3 regions of the Lactobacillus sp. UMNPBX16 genome follow, and region 2 is predicted to be linked to each of the others. Evidence: predicted binding sites of a transcription regulator. Region 2 holds the regulator's gene; each other region holds the start of a gene.
The links. Region 2 encodes Rex, which represses fermentation and respiration genes when NADH is low (regulators of the CRP and FNR family bind a similar motif). Its sites were predicted from a motif close to TTGTGAANTANTTCACAA; they were not measured.

Region 1 (5,801 bases), on a different contig from region 2:
TGATATTCAGAATAATCCCATTAAATCCTGATTTCTTTATTTTATTACCAATATCACGTGCACCTAAAGTATTCAGCTTAAGTTCAGCTTGTCGATCACCCGTCCGGGCAGTTGCACTAATATCACCAAAAGCAGTGACAATTACATCTACATCTTTTAATTTTTTCCAGTCAGATTCACTATTCCAATCCAATCCATTAACCTTGACAGTATAGTGATCTCTCACTGTGGCATCCCTTAAATCTCTTTCATTTGCTTCAACTTTAAGTGCATTTTTATCTAATAAATAAATCTGCCCTACAGTTCCATGTGTAAAAAGTGTAAATGCAACGGTTGACCCAACATTACCAACACCAATAATAGCTACTTTTTGCATAAAGCTAACCTCCTCATGTTATTATTTCACCTATAATCTTACTTTATACTATAAGCGCTTACATTCATATTCACTTTTTTTCCCACAGATGCACTTTTTGTTCAGCAAGAGTTATCAACCATTTTAACAAAATAAAAAGCTAAGACATACACAGAAAAAGCGTAAATCTTAGCTTTCAGATTTTCTTATTAATTTATCAATTATCTATCACTGTCTGGAATGCCTTTTCCTTCGTAGCAATCCTTCATGAGTTCAACAATTTGAGAGATAAGTGGTGCTGAAGGGTTAGTTACAGTGTTTTGATCTCCGTAAGCTTCAACAGCCATTTCATCAACTTTCTTATCAAATTCAGCCTTGTCAACACCGTAGTCTTTGTAAGCCATCTTAATGTTAACTGAATGAGCCAAATCAATAATCTTTTGAACAAGCTTTTCAACTAATTCGTCATCGCTTGAACCAGTCAAACCGATTGCTCTAGCAATGTCGGCGTAGTCACTTTTAGCACGGTAAACTGAGTAGTGAGGCCACATGGCAAGTTTTTCAGGACGCTTTGAGTTGAAGCGGATAACTTGTGGTAAAGCAATTGCATCACTTACGCCACTTGGAATATCGAAGGTTGATCCAACGGTGTGAGCGATTGAGTGTTCAAGGCCAAGGAAGGCGTTTGAATATGCCATACCTGCAATAGTTGCGGCATCATGCATCTGCTTTCTTGCATCAAGGTCGCCATCGTATGACTTCTTCAAGTTAGCAAAGATAGTCTTGATGGCTTCAAGTGACCAACCGCGGGTAAAGTCTGTAGCCATAGTCGAAACATAGCTTTCGATAGCGTGACCTAATGCTTCAAAACCTGACCAAGCAATTAAACGTTTGGGCAAAGTTTGAACAAATTGATCATCAACGATTGAAACGTCCGGCGTCAATGCATAATCACATAAAGTATGCTTAATACCAGTCTTAGCATCAGAAATAATAGCAATTGGGGAAACTTCTGAGCCAGTTCCTGAAGTAGTTGGGATACATACAAGTTGTACACCATTAATCTTTGGGAAACGGACTACTCTTTTTCTAATGTCTAAGAATTTTTGGTAAGCCTCTTCAAAACTCATTTCTGGGTTTTCGTAGAATAAGCGCATTGCTTTAGCAGCGTCCATTACTGAACCACCACCGATAGCAATTACAACGTCTGGCTTAAAGATGTTCATTCTGTGAACACCATCCTTGATCACATCAGTATTAGGATCAAGAGTTACAGCCTTAAAGACTTCATATTCTTTTTGACCTAAACGCTTAGAAATGATATCAGTAATTTCATCAGCAAAGCCTTGGTCAGCTACACCTTCATCAGTTACGATGAAGAAACGGTTAACGTTTGGCATGTGACGAAGGTAGTTAGCAGCGTTATGTTCGAAGTAAGTCTTTGATGGGACCTTTACCCATTGCATGTTATCACGGCGTCTAGCCACTGTTTTGATGTTTAACAAGTCCTTAGCACCAATGTTGTGTGAGAAGGTGTTGGCACCGTAAGAACCAGTACCCAAAGTAAGTGATGGCAACATGTTGTTGTAAAGATCACCGATACCACCGAGTGCAGCTGGTGAGTTAACTAAGATACGGCAAGCATCCATCTTCATGGCAAACTCATCAATGATCTTTTTATCATTTGAGTGAAGACCAGCGGTATGACCACGACCACCATAGTTTAACAAGTCAGTACAAATCTTAAATGCATCATCGTGATTCTTAGCACGGTATAAAGTAAAGACTGGTGAAAGTTTTTCTGCTGAAAGTGGGAAGTTTCTACCTACGCCTTTATATTCAGCGATAATTACTTTAGTTGTCTTTGGCACATCCACACCACAAAGCTTGGCAATTTCATAAGCTGACTTACCAGCTACAGGACCAGCAACAGTGCCACGACGAGGATCGATAAAGTGTTCCTCAAATTTCTTAATTTCTTCCTTGTTCAAGAAGTAGCAGTTCCACTTCTTAAATTCTTCCTTGACCTTGTCATAAATTTCATCATCAACGACAACTGAGTTTTCAGAAGCACAAACCATCCCGTTATCGAAGTTCTTTGACAAAACGATGTCATAAACGGCACGATCAATATTAGCAGTCTTTTCAATGTAAGAAGGACCATTACCAGGACCAACACCAATAGCTGGCTTGCCTGATGAATAAGCAGCTTTAACCATACCTGGACCACCAGTTGCCAAAATAGTTTGAACACCTGGGTTATTCATCAAATCGGTCGTTGCATCAAGGCTTGGTTCTTCAATCCATTGAACGGCATCCGCAGGAGCACCTGCAGCAACAGCAGCCGCACGAATGATTTTACCAGTTTCTACACAACATTTTTGAGCCTGTGGGTGGAAACCAAAGATAATGGTATTTCTCGTCTTCAACGCAAGCATTGCCTTGAAAATAACAGTTGAAGTTGGGTTAGTTACTGGAGTAACACCTGCAATAACACCTTTAGGTTCAGCAATCTTAGTCAAACCTAATTCCTTGTCTTCTTCAATTACGCCGACGGTCTTTTCGTGACGCAAACTGTTCCAGATATTTTCTGAAGCATACATATTCTTGGTAGTTTTATCTTCAACTACACCACGTTTAGTTTCTTCAACAGCCATTTTAGCTAGTGGGTAAGCATTTTGTTCACCTGCAGTAGCAACTGCTTCACAGATCTTATCAACTTGTTCTTGTGTGAAGTTAGCCATTTGATCTAAAGCGACATGTGATTTCTTTACTAAGTTATCGACCATGTCGTAGATTTGCTTTTTCTTTTCGTCCTCTGTAAGAGTCTCTTTTTGTTGTGTCTTAGCCATTGTATTATTACCTCTAAGATCTACTAATTCTTGTGAACTAATTTACAATGTCAACTATAGCACAATAACTTTATTTGTAAATGCATGAATTTATGAAAATAGTGAATTAACAAAGATTCACATTCCCTCATAATTTCGCTCTAATGCAAATGAAAGCGATTCCTTAATTATTTGTTTGTGAATTAACAAACTTATTTTAAAAAAACAGATTTTTGATATTTTTTTAAATCTAACTATAGAGTCTGGTCATACTAATTGATAATGATAAAATATTAATTATATGTGAAAAGATTGAGAACACTGGGGGGCTTATATGAGTGAGAAAAAAACACAGACCGCTTCTGGTTATAAACGAACCCTAAGCAATGCACACATTCAGTTAATTGCTTTAGGTGGAACAATTGGGACCGGCCTTTTTCTGGGGGTTGGTGACAGTATTCACCGCGCAGGTCCTAGCGTTATTCTGATTTATATCATTGTAGGTATTTTCCTATTCTTGCTTATGCGAGCCTTAGGCGAAATGATTATGTCTGACCTTCATAAACACACTTACATTGATTTTATCGAACAATATCTGGGTAAAAACATCGGTTTTATTACCGGATATCTTTATTGGATTAGTTGGATCACTTTAGGAATGGCAGAAACAACTGCCTTAGGAATTTATTTTGAATATTGGTTTTCCAATTTAAAACCATGGATTCCAGGATTAATTACAATTGCCGTTTTGTTGATCATCAATCTAATTTCAGCTCGTGTTTTTGGTAATTTGGAATTCAGTTTTGCCATTATCAAAATCGTGACAGTAGTTGCTTTTGTTTTATTGATCGCTTATCTATTAATCACTGGTGGTAAAACATCATTTGGTCCTGTTGCCTTTGCCAACCTAGATGATCACGGTGGTTTCTTTGCTAGAGGTACTAAAGGATTTTTGCAAGGTTTCCAAATGGTTATCTTTAGTTTTATTGGAGTTGAACTTATTGGTTTAACTGCTGCGGAAGCCCAAAATCCTAAAACTACCTTAAAGCGAGCAATTAATCAGTTACCTGTTCGTATCATTTTGTTTTATGTAATGGCAATCTTAAGTATTTTACTAGTGATCCCTTGGTCAAAGGTAGCAACTAACTCCAGTCCATTTGTTCAAGCGCTTGGAGCTACGGGAATTAGAAATGCGAGTTTAATCATTAATTTCGTTGTAATTTCTGCGGCGGTTTCATCTACCAATAGTTTTTTATACAGTGCGGGACGACTTTTGTTCTCAGTTACTTTCCACGGCAAAGGCAAGTGGAATCAAACTTTTGGTCACCTATCAAGACGGCAGTTGCCACAAAATGCTTTAATTTTGTCAGCATTATTTATGGCCTGCGCACCACTGATTACCTTGATTATCGGCGATCAAGCCTTTAACTTTATTTCATCTACTTCAACAAGTATGTTCTTGATCATCTGGTGCTTAATGGTTTTGACTCACATTGCTTACAGAAGAAAAACACCTGAAAATAAGTTAAATGACTTCAAAATGCCTGGCTTCCCTTACGTTGATTATTTGATTCTATTGTTCTTCGTATTGATGATCATCTTACTTTTGATTTTACCAAGCTACCGCATCCCAATGATTTCAGCTATCGTTACTTTCATCATCTTGTACTTAATCTCCAAACTCTGGAGTGACAAAAAAGAAGCTTAAAAAAAGACGCGACAATGTTGCGTTTTTTATTCTTCTATTTTTTTGATAATTTTTGCAGGTACGCCAGCAACTACTGTGTTTTTCGGCACATCCTTAGTAACCACTGCTCCAGCGGCTATTACAGCATTTTTACCCACAATTACGCCTGGACAAATGGTAGCCCTAGCACCGATCCAGGCATTTTTCTTGATAAGTACTGGCTTTAATTCGAGTTTCTTTTCTCTGCTTAGGTTTTAAACCGTGGTTAACGGAAAGAAGATATGCACCTGGTCCAATTAAAACATCGTCTTCAATGGTGATGCCACCTAAGTCAACCATCATCACATTGGAGTTAATAAAGACGCGTTCACCTATTTTGATGTTGTGGCCGTAATCCGTGTAAAATGGCAATCTAATTTTTGTACTCTTGGGGATTTTTTGTCCTGTGATTTCACTGATTAATTGCCGCGCTTCACATTCATAATGACGCTGCGCGTTCAAGTTCTGCAACAAACGCTGATTTTGTTCGACAATTTGGCTCAGATCATTTATATGATCTGAGTTTTTTTATTTATTACACAATTTTTTAAAATATTAGTGGATTTATTAAATAATGAGTGTTATTATTGAAACTGAAATTTAGGTAAGCTAATTCAATTTTTAATTTGTGAAAGGAGGCGGCAATATGCAAACTAGTCAAAATCATCATAAATGCTGTTTTATTAGCATTTATGATGATTTTGACTAGTTTACTATTGCTAGTAAGTTTATCTGCAAATATTACTCATGCTGCAGAAAAGGGGTCTACTTTAAACGGGCAGACACAGCAGTTTAATAAAGGTGAAGGAAACCCCAATTCGAAAGATTCGAAATCTGATTCAGAAGAAGCTACTCCAAGTAAAGGAACTAATTCTGAAGATAATTCTAC
Region 2 (5,801 bases):
CAAAGCTTGAAGCAATTTCTGGATTGGCCATTTCGGTTTGGATTTCTTGCTCTCGTTCTTCAAGCTGTTCAATTTGTTTTTCTGCATTATCAATTGCACGCTGCAACTTTCTCTTTTGAGAATCACGTTGCTTTTGCTCTTGGTAAGAAAGTTTTTGCTGGCTAATTTGTTTGCTTGGCTCGACTTCTGTCTCAGCGGCACTATTTTCAGCCATAGCTGCTTGTTTTGCCTTCTCATCAAGATAATAAGAATAATTGCCATCGTAGACTTTAGCATGCCCATCGCGAACTAAAACAATCTTATTAGCTAGTTGATTGATAAAGTAACGGTCGTGGGAAACAAAGAGCAGGGTACCATCAAAGTCTTTTAAAGCTTTTTCTAGTACTTCTTTTGCTTCGATATCTAAGTGGTTAGTTGGTTCATCCATCAGTAAGAAGTTATCATGTTCAAGTGATAAAACAGTTAAAGTTAACCGTGCTTTTTGTCCACCAGATAATTGACCTACCGTTTTATCAATGTCTTTAGCTGTGAATAAAAAGCTGGCTAAGATTGACCGTACATCGCGTTCAGGCATGGTTTTGTGACGATCCCAAACAGTATCCAATACAGTCTTAGATGGATCTAGTCCTTGTAATTCTTGGTCGTAATAACCAATCTCAAGGGATGCGCCATACTTAATTGAGCCACTCTTGGGCGTTAATTGCTTCATAATAGTCTTAAGCAGAGTAGATTTACCGATTCCATTTGGTCCAATAATCGCGACGCGATCTCCTTTATTAATCTGGAAGGAAATATCTTTAACCATGGTTTTATCGGGATAACCAATCGTCAAATCGTTGAAAATTAATACTTCCTTGCCAGAAGGATGATCGCTTGAAAAATGAATCCGTACCTTATTTTTATGTTTAGGTGGAGTAATCCGCTCAATTTTTTCTAGTTTTTTACGCCGACTTTGTGCACGCTTAGTGGTAGTTGCTCGAACCAAGTTTTTTTGGATAAATTCTTCATCTTTTTTGATTTCAGCTTGTTGCTTTTCATAAGCGGCTTCTTGGTCCTTATCACGTTGCTCGCGCTGCATGACATAGGCTGAATAGTTGCCCTTAAAAGCAGTTAATTTACCAAATTCTAGTTCAAAAATTTGGGTTGCTAAATGATCTAAGAAATATTGGTCGTGGGAAACCACGAGGATTGCACCACTGTAATTCTTTAAAAATCCTTCCAACCAATCTAGGGTATCTAAATCTAAGTAGTTAGTTGGCTCGTCCAATAACAACAGAGCAGGTTTGCGTAAAAGTAATTTAACGAAAGCTAACCGTGTTTTTTCACCACCGGATAAACTACCAATCTTCTTTTGCCAAGTGTCTTCAGGAAACTTAAAGCCATTCAAGATACTTTTAATATCAGATTGATAAGTATAGCCGCCTTTTTGTTCAAAGTTGAATTGCTTTTGATCGTATTGCTTAAGCAATTCTTGATCTTCAGGATGATCTGCAATTTTTTCTTGTAGTTGGACTAAGCTTTTTCCTTCCCTTATTAAAGGAGCGAAAACGGTTTCCATTTCATCCCAAATGGTTTTATTTTCATCTAATGCATTTTCCTGAGCGATATAACCAACATCAATGCCTTTATTAACTGTAAATTCGCCGTGAGTTGGTTCTTGCTCACCAGTCATTATTTTTAACAGGGTGGTTTTACCAACCCCGTTAGGGCCAACCAATCCGATTCTGGCATTGGAATCGATTGAAAAATTAACATTTTTGAATAATGTGTTGGCCCCAAATTGTTGTTCTAAATCGTGTCCTTGTGCAATAATCATAATTTTTCACCTAACCACTATTCTACCATATAGCGCAAATTGTTTGTTTTTAAGTTAAATATGTGAAAAAAATGATAATTTGTGAAAAAGATACTTGCATAAGTACTATCATAGCAGGTATGATAGAAGTGCTTGATTGTACATTCACAAACATTTAAGTTTGGAGGGTTCCTATATGGAAAAAATAAAAATCCCAAAAGCAACGGCAAAAAGATTACCATTATATTACCGTTATTTGATTATTTTAAATGAAGAAGGCAAAGATAAGGTTTCTTCAACTGAGCTGTCAGAGGCAGTTCAAGTAGATAGTGCTTCAATTAGAAGAGATTTTTCATACTTTGGTGCGTTGGGAAAACGTGGCTATGGATATGATGTAAAGAATTTATTGAGCTTCTTCAAGAAAATTTTGAATCAAGATACTTTAACTAATGTTGCTTTAATAGGTGTAGGTAATCTGGGACGGGCGCTGCTTAATTACAACTTTAAGCGCAGTAATAATATTCGAATTTCCTGTGCTTTTGATATCAATAAGGAGATTACTGGTCGTATCTTAAGTGGTGTCCCCGTTTATGACATGGACGACTTAAAGCAACAACTAAGTGATCAACAGATTACAATTGCAATTTTGACAGTTCCTTCAACAGCTGCTCAGAAAACTACAGATGAAATGGTTGATGCGGGTGTAAAGGGAATTATGAACTTTACTCCGATTCGTTTATCAGCTCCAGCTGATGTGCGAGTACAAAATGTAGACTTAGCAACCGAATTGCAAACGTTGATCTATTTCTTAGATAGTGACAAAGAAAACTAAATTTGAGTAAAAGAAAAAGCCGATTTTCGGCTTTTTTTCATGCAGTTGTTTCACTCTTGATTAATTTGACAGGCAAAATATAATTCTTTTGGCGCAATTTTTCGTCGGGATTGGAAATTCGGGTAAGCAATAACTTAACCAATAAAGTTGCAATATCATGAATTGGCTGAGCAATTGTGGATAGTTCCGAATGGTAAGTTTGAATTTGCTTTGTTCCGTCAAAACCAATCACTTTTAATTCCTTAGGCACTTTAATGCCTAATTTTTTTGCTTCTTGTAAAACTAAAACTGCAGTTAAATCATCTGTGCAGACGACGCCATCAGGATGATCATTGACTAACATGTCATGAATTTTCATATTTTTAATGTTGGAAGAATCAGAAAAAGCAACTGAACGAATGTGGGCTGAAAAGTGACATTCCTTTGCTTCATCAAGATAAGCTGCTAGTCGTTCGTCAGTCGGATTACCTTTTCTGTGTTCATTGCCCAGAAAGTAAATTTTGTGACAACCAGTTTGAACCAAGTCATGTACTGCCAACTTGATGCCTTGATAATTATCACAACTAACAATTGGAACATTATCAGATAGCTTTCGGTCGAAAGAGACAATTGGCAAACCTAGTTGTTGGTATTCATTGATACCTAGATTGTGCGCACCAGCGATAATGCCATCAACTTGATTAGCCTGAAGCATGCGCAGATATTCGCGTTCTTTTTCTTTGTTTTGTCCTGCATTGCATAGGATTACTTTATAGTTTTGTTGGAATAAAGTGGTTTCGATATCCTGTACTAATTCCGCAAAAAAAGGATTAGTGATCTCAGGAAAAATCAAACCGACTAATTTCATTTTCTTTCCTTGTAATGAGCGGGCAATAGAATTGGGACGATAATTTAATTCCCGCATTGCGGCAAAAACTTTATCTTTAGTTTTTTGACTTAAATAGCCATGGTTGTTGATTACCCGCGAAACGGTAGTTACAGAGCAACCGGCTTTTTTGGCAACGTCGCTTAATTTTGCTGCCATAGTATCACCTGATGTTTAAAGAATTGTTTGCATTTGCCAAAGCTTGCCAGTGTAGTCAATGTCTTGAGCAAACGCAATTTTTTTGTTGGTCTGATCGGCAAAGTAGCGTCCAGTCAATACCTTTTCACCATCATTAACGAATACTTCGATTAATGAATGATCAACAAAGATATCAAGCTTGAGGTCATGATTTGGTGAAAGCGTAATAGCTCGACTTTCGCCATAATCAACTGCTACTTTTTGCCCAGCATGAGCACGATCTAATACTAATTTACCATTTTTGGTATCGAAATTGAGCTGTAAACTGTTACTTAAGTCATTATTTGCAGCTAAATGTAAAGTGCCACTTTGGTTAGCCTTAATTGTTAATTCAAGTTCAAATTGTTGGCCGGCTTGATCGCTGACTACTTGATTAGATATGCTTGCTTCGTTTTTGCGGATACTGCTTATTGCCTTAACTGGCGTTTGAATTAACTTGTCACTCTTTAGGTGGAGTTCCTTCACTTGACTCAAGCAGTTAGCCCAGTTTTCATCATCAGTAGGGTAAGTAGTGTCAGGCAAGCCAACCCAACTGACTTCGTAGGCATTACCATCTGGGGCGTTAAAGGCCTGAGTGGCATAAACATCGAACCCGTGATCCAAATTGTGTAATTTACCTGGATTAATTAACTTATGATTTTCCCAGTCAATATCATCAGCAATAACGTACATATTTGGGTAAATGTCATCATAAGCTGCTACTTTTTTGTCTAAACCCTGAGGACAGAAAATGACCACGACTTTGCCATCAACACGGACGATGTTGGGACACTCGATCATGTAGCCCATGTCTTCGTTGGTAAAGTCTAAGAAGCCCAATTCTTCCCAGTTCTTTAGATCCTGAGACTTCCAAACGTCAATGTGACCGTGTTTTTCCTTTTTATCTTGGGCACCTAAAATTGCGTAGTAAGTGTCATTTTCTTTGATAATTTGGGGATCGCGAAAATGTTCGGTGATGTGATCTGGATTCTTAAATAGGATGGTTTTGTCTGAAACTTTATTATTTTTATCCATCCAAGCACCGATTTGATAAGGAGTACGTACCCAATTTTCATCGCGGTGGTTACCGGTATACATGATGAAAAGCTTACCATCGATTTCGCGAGCAGAGCCAGAATAAGCTCCATGTGAATCAGCCATTGTGTCTGGTTCAATACCTAAGCCTAAGTTTTCCCAGTGAACCATGTCAGTTGATTTGAAGTGCCACCATGACTTTAGACCGTGAACTGCGCCGAATGGATATGATTGATAGAAGAGGTGGTAAGCACCATCAAAGTAGGAAAATCCATTAGGGTCATTAATTAAGCCAGAAATAGGATGCAAATGATAGCGCATTTGGTAAGGTGAGTTTGCGGCTTGTGCTTGCAAATGCATTAATGTATCAGCGTCCCAATCTTGATAAGGTAAGTAACGTTTTTCTCTTGTCCATTCCATAAATATGCCTCCATGAAAGCGTTGTCTTTTTACATGTATTTTAAGTTAGTCTGAAAAATATGTCAAACGTTTAACAGAAAGAAAAATACTTAGTAATTCATAAGTAAATAAAAGAAATAAAGAATTTTATGTCAAACGATTGACATATTTTTTGAATGCGTTATCATAATTAGTGAATTGAGAATAAAACGTTTACATAGGAGGAATCAATATGGACCACAGAAAAGTGGCTGAACGAGTAATTAAAGACGTCGGCCGTGACAATATTATTGCCGGTGCCCACTGTGCTACTCGTCTGCGTTTAGTATTAAAAGATGATTCAAAAGTCGACCAAAAAGCATTGGATAATGATCCAGATGTTAAGGGTACTTTTAAAACCAATGGTCAATATCAAGTAATTATTGGGCCAGGGGATGTTAATGACGTTTACGATGAGTTCATTAAAATCACTGGTTTAAAAGAATTATCAACTGATGACTTAAAGAAGGTTGCAGCTGAAGGTAAAAAGAAGAATCCAGTAATGGATTTCATTAAACTTTTGTCTGACATCTTTGTTCCAATCATTCCAGCCTTAGTTGCTGGTGGTTTGTTGATGGCTTTGAACAACTTCTTGACTTCACCAGGTCTGTTTGGACCAAAGTCAGTTGTTCAGATGGTACCGAATGTTGCTGGTATTT
Region 3 (5,801 bases), on a different contig from region 2:
CAATTGCAAGATCGTTACCACAAGCCATTGTTCATCGTTGAAAATGGTCTTGGTGCTTACGACAAGGTTGAAGACGGCAAGGTTCACGATGACTACAGAATCGACTACTTGAGAAACCATATTTCAGAAATGGAAAAGGCTGTTGAACTCGACGGTGTTGACTTAATGGGTTACTTACCATGGGGCTGTATTGACCTTGTTTCTGCAGGTACTGGTCAAATGGATAAGCGCTACGGCTTTATCTACGTTGATAAAAACGATGCTGGTGAAGGTACATTGGCTCGTTCACGTAAGGACTCATTCTTCTGGTACAAGAAAGTTATCGAATCTAACGGTCAAGACTTAGATTAATTAAACTATTAATATCAAAAAACTGATATTCAGACTTTAATCATTGAATATCAGTTTTTTATTTTATAAATATTTACTGCCTTCTTTAATACTCAATTTAGCTAAATGCTCTCGATGCAGTTCAATGAAGTTACGCACCCAATCTGGATTGGTCTTAGAGTAATCACGCAAAGCCCAGCCAATTGCCTTATTGATAAAAAACTCCTGACTATCAAGATTATTTTCAATAATTTTTTGTAATAACGCGGTGTTCATCTTCTTTTTACGCAATAATTGATGCTCAATCGCGACCCTTCTTACCCAGAAATCTGGATCTTGCGACCACTTGAGCATTAGATCGTCTACTCGATTATCCGTTAAGCCAACATAGCCATAAATTTTGATTAATGAGTCAATCGTATCCCACCATTGCTTTGTTCTAACAAAACGCTCAATTTTAGCTAAATCATCAAAAACAATATACTTTTTCATTGCCAATAAATAATCACAGGCAAAATATTGCAATTCGCGTTGTTCTTCATCCCATGCCTGGTCTAGCAACTTCCAGTCAACTTCTTTTTTCTTCTTTTCATCTTTCAAAAAATTATGAGAAATCGCCCTACGTTCTGGTGTTTGTAGGCCATAGAATAGAAATTGATTTCGCATGTAACCAACAAGATGATTGGCCTTTTCTTCATTTGCCCGAGCGCTAAATTCTTTTTTTAATGTTTCAATATTCATGTTTTTTATTTTAGCACAAAAAGAGGTCTCCAAATTCTAGAGACGCTTATCGTAAAAATAATCATCTACCCGATCATTTCAACTAAAATCTTGGTAGAATAAAAGTATCTATATTAAGAAAGGCATAAACAATGAAACAAATTTATTTTAACCATGATGGTAATATCGATGATTTAGTATCTTATCTGCTCTTACTACAAGCACCAAATATCAAACTTTTAGGCGTTGGTGCAATTGATGCAGACGGCTACATTGATCCTAGTGTTGAAGCATGTCGCAAAATGACCGATCTTTTTAACTTACGTGGTGATGATTTGACTATTGCTCGTTCCAACTCACGTGCAGTCAACCAATTTCCTCACGAGTGGCGGATGGCAACTTATTCATTTAATTATCTTCCCATGCTCAATGAAAGTGGCAAGATTGATACGCAACAGGCAAAGCTTCCTACTCATTTAGACATGGTCGAAAAAATTAAAGAAGCAGACGAGCCTATCGCTTTAGTTATGACAGGTCCGTTAACTGACCTAGCTCGCGCTTTAGATGTCGATCCCGACATTGAGAAAAACATTGAAAAACTTTATTGGATGGGTGGTTCTCTTGATGGGCACGGCAACGTTGCTATGGTTAACGCTGACGGTAGTCAAGAATGGAACTCGTTTTGGGATCCATACGCAGTTAAACGCGTATTTGAATCAAATATTCCAATTCAGATGGTCGGATTAGAAAGTACGGAAGAATTACCACTTAACGATGAGTTGCGCCAGCACTGGGCAAGTTTACGCAAATATCCTGCAATGGACTTGATAGGACAAGGCTATAGTCTAATCGTATCTATACCATCAGCCGAACTCTACCTTTGGGATGTGCTAACTACAATCAGCGCACTATATCCAGAAGTTGTTGAAACCGAAACGGCTAAAGCAAGAGTCATCACTGATGGGTTAAGTGCAGGAAGCTTTGTACGGGATCCTAAAGGAAGAGAAGTAACTCTTGTTACTAAAGCCAATAAGGATCTCTTCTTCCAAAAGATGGATGAAATTTTAGAAAGAAAATAACAAAAAAGAGGCTCACGCCTCTTTTTTATATTGCCTTAATTGACTTTTTGTAAAGAATTACCGCAATCCAAACTGAAATGAATGATGGCAGTATCACAACTACAAACAAATTTGGATCTAAAAAATTACCTACTCTGATGAAGTTTGTAATTGAAGTAATATGTTTTATGTTACTAAATATCGCTTGATAAACTGTAACATATATTAACGACCACTGAATATAATATTCTACCAAAGTGAGTGTAGTTGTCGAAAACTTAAAAATTTTGCTAGCCAGTCGCATCCCCCAATAAACAAAAACACCTGAAAGTACAACAAATGCTGCTAACAGCAAAAACAAGTTTCCCAAATTAACATGGTCCCATTGACTCATGATCAAATACGCAATTACCATGAAAATTAAGAAATTAATTGTTGAACAACACAGCTGAATGACAAATAAAATTGCAGCCTTTAAGAATTCAAACTTGTGCTCTGATCTGAATAACAAAAATACTACTATAATAATTACAGCAATGATGAAATATGTAGTAACGTGCACAGTTATCTCCTACTTTGCCTGTTTTAAGGCTTCGCTTGTAGCCTCTTTAACCCCATTGGAAGTAAATGTTGCACCAGTAACAGCGTCGATATCAGCAGATTGTTTATCCAAAATTTCCTGCTTTAATGTTTTTTCTGCTTTTTGACCATACTGCGGCGTTTCCGTAGATAAATCTAAATCTACAGTTGAAATTTTATTATCAGCTACAGTTAATGTCACACCTACAAAGCCTGCCATGCCGCGTGCACGGGCACTATATGTTCCTTCTTTTAACATCCTTTTTCCTCTTTTTTATAAAACAAAAATACTGCTATATAATAAATATAACAGTATTCCTAAAAAAAGCCACAAAGATATTGTGTTTAGTATATCATATTGATATACTATTTCTTGGGTCTTGATTGTTTTTATAAGTCCTTATTATGACCCATGTGCAGGTAGTAGAATCCCCTTCTACCTGTTTTATTATACCACAATAAATAACTGATGTTATATCAAATCCTAAGTTCTTTTGAAAATTTTCTCAAAAGGGCTTTTTTCTTGCACTATCCTTTATAAGTTACGTTAAAATTGAAATGGAATTATAAAGTTATATTTAAAGAAGGTAAAGCATGTATCCAGATAATAATATTCTTACATATTTAAAATGGCGTGGTGACGTTGACTTCTCAACATCGCCTTTTAATGATATTGATGCACTTGTTTTATCTATTTTTTCTTATCTTGAATTACCAGGTATTGTTAAAAGTAACGGAACGACAATTAGTTTAGAGAAGGCTGCCAAGCTCTATTTTGCAGATGATCATCCTCGTTATGATAATTTGCAATACCAAGAACTATTTAAATTAATGGCTCATGCAGACCGCTTTAAAAATGCAAAACTGTCGTATTTTATTAGTACGTTAACTGAACATACTCAATTTAGTGCAATCAAAATTGAACTAACTGATGGGACCAACTTTATTGCTTTTCGTGGGACTGACGATTCACTAATTGGCTGGAAAGAAGATTTTGAAATTAGTTTTAAAATCACTGTAGCCCAACAACAAGCAGTAAAATTGCTCGAAACTATTCTCAAAGCTGATGATCAAGATTATTACTTAGGCGGTCACTCAAAAGGTGGCAATTTAGCTGAATATGCTGCCATTAATATTGAGCCCAAATTAAGAAAAAGAATCAAACGTATTTATACCTTTGATTCACCTGGAATTGCAGAAGAAGTTGGTGCTCAGCTCCCTAATAAGTATTTGCAAAATACTCTACGCCGCTTTGTGCCAGACTTTAGCGTCATCGGTCGCTTGTTTGAGTCGAAAAATATTCCAGCCACTATTGTTGGTAGTACTCGCAAGGGATTAAGCCAACACGATGCTTTTTCCTGGCAAATAATCGGTTCTAACTTCGACACCAGACGCCACCGCAATGCTCAATCTCAAGTATATAATCAACTAATCAATCAATGGATTGGTAACGCCACCCTAGAAGAACGTGAGTCTTTAACTAATGACCTCTTTTCTGCTTTAAGCTCTAGCGGCGCAACTAAGATCAACGAACTTGATAAAAATGGTTTTGGCGGTTTTGGTGCAATTTTGTTTTCACTGGCTGATTCATCTCGGCGAACCCGTTTCGTCTTTGGTTCATTATTTTCCAGCATTTGGCAGACGATCAAGAGCCAGCAACTGACCAAAGCGCTTTTCTCAACAGACACAATTGTTGGTTGGGTGCTGGTAGTATTAGGAATCATTAGTCTAACTCTACCCCAATATGCAGTGCGCGCTTTTGGCGCCCTAGTTGCCTTCACGGGGATTGGTTTCAGTGTTCACCAAATTTTAACAACGGCAAAATCTAGTCTAAAAGACCGACAAAAAAACTTCTTTATTATTTCGTATTTAGTAGTTTTTGCTTTATCAACCGCGTTAATTTCTAATAACCGTCTACTAATTTTCTTAGCTCACTACTTCTTAGGACTATTCTTAATTATCTATTCCTACATTCGAATTAGGCAACTAGTCTTTCGTAAATTACCCGGAATTTTTCAGATTACTATTGTAGCGATCGAGGCATTAATTGCTTTTGCTTTAGGAATTATCGTAGTGGTTAACCCTAGTGCCTTTAATCGGAGAGCAATTATTATTATCGGTATTTTGCTAATTGCTTACGGCTTCTTCAAGTTAGTTGGCGAATTATTTGGCCAGCGCAGCAAAATGCCCAAAAATCATCGTTAAAAAAAGCTTGTTAACTTCAATATCAGTTAACAAGCTTTTTTCTTAGCCCTTAATAAAGGTATTAGCCTTTATATGCTTTAAAATGTTATACCCGATTGCACGAATATGATTTTTACTACCATAAGTTTGATTCAAAAACATTACAATTCCATTCTGATTATCAGTAGTCAGTTGCATCCAGTTAACAAAGTGGGTATCACCAAAATTGCCATAAGCGACTTTTAAAGTTTGATTCTTTTTCAGATAAAAACCACCTGAGTAAGTATTAACCTTAGAACTTAAATGACCAAGATAATGGAACTGTTTTTTAGTCAGAATCTTGCCATTTTGCATACCAGATTGGATTTTATAATAATCATTAGCCGTTGAAAATAGATTCCCAGCACCAGGCAATTGAGAAACAACATTACGATTAGCATAGGCACTAGCACTGTAATTTTTACCACCAGAATAAAGATATGAAATCGCATCAGTCTTTGACCGCGGAATTTGTTGGTAAATATAGGTTTGCTTCAACTTCAATGGTCGAATAACCCGCTGTTTCACATTAGCAGCATAAGACTTTCCCGTTACTTTACTGATAATGCCTGCCAGCAAAACATAGTTAGCATTATTGTAATTAAATTTACTGCGTCCCGTATTTTCTCGTGCATTGGCTTGGGCAATTATCCAATTGATCGCGCCATTTTCAGAAAAATTAACTCCATGATTAGATTCTGTTCCAATTACGTTAATTCCTGAGGTATGTGTCATTAACTGCCCCACCGTAATTTGGTTTGCATGCTTCAAATTTGGATACCAGCGTGAAATCTTAGTATTCTGATTGAATTTCTTCTGGTAGATTAACTGTGTAATTATTGCAGCAGTAACCATCTTTTGCAAAGAACCAACTGGATAAAGCAATTTTGT

Region 1: adhE (bifunctional acetaldehyde-CoA/alcohol dehydrogenase) is a predicted target of Rex. The motif match lies at 3,238-3,255, and genes of this name have one in related genera.
Region 3: CP367_RS09135 (FMN-binding protein) is a predicted target of Rex. The motif match lies at 3,180-3,197, and genes of this name have one in related genera.

The regions. Positions count from the first base shown of each region.
Region 1 covers NZ_PCYU01000018.1:901-6,701, reverse strand. Annotated here, with positions in the region: gene CP367_RS04665 (L-lactate dehydrogenase) at 1-376, opposite strand, end outside; gene adhE (bifunctional acetaldehyde-CoA/alcohol dehydrogenase) at 577-3,207, opposite strand; gene CP367_RS04655 (amino acid permease) at 3,521-4,894, shown strand; partial or broken gene CP367_RS04650 (DapH/DapD/GlmU-related protein) at 4,921-5,425, opposite strand; partial or broken gene CP367_RS04645 (thioester-forming surface-anchored protein) at 5,614-5,801, shown strand, end outside.
Region 2 covers NZ_PCYU01000027.1:37,563-43,363, reverse strand. Annotated here, with positions in the region: gene CP367_RS06725 (ABC-F family ATP-binding cassette domain-containing protein) at 1-1,816, opposite strand, end outside; gene CP367_RS06720 (redox-sensing transcriptional repressor Rex) at 1,992-2,627, shown strand; gene CP367_RS06715 (LacI family DNA-binding transcriptional regulator) at 2,665-3,651, opposite strand; gene CP367_RS06710 (sucrose-6-phosphate hydrolase) at 3,667-5,124, opposite strand; gene CP367_RS06705 (sucrose-specific PTS transporter subunit IIBC) at 5,336-5,801, shown strand, end outside.
Region 3 covers NZ_PCYU01000043.1:10,433-16,233, reverse strand. Annotated here, with positions in the region: gene CP367_RS09155 (6-phospho-beta-glucosidase) at 1-351, shown strand, start outside; gene CP367_RS09150 (DNA alkylation repair protein) at 415-1,071, opposite strand; gene CP367_RS09145 (nucleoside hydrolase) at 1,203-2,129, shown strand; gene CP367_RS09140 (hypothetical protein) at 2,155-2,670, opposite strand; gene CP367_RS09135 (FMN-binding protein) at 2,680-2,946, opposite strand; gene CP367_RS09130 (Mbeg1-like protein) at 3,282-4,892, shown strand; gene CP367_RS09125 (serine hydrolase) at 4,935-5,801, opposite strand, start outside.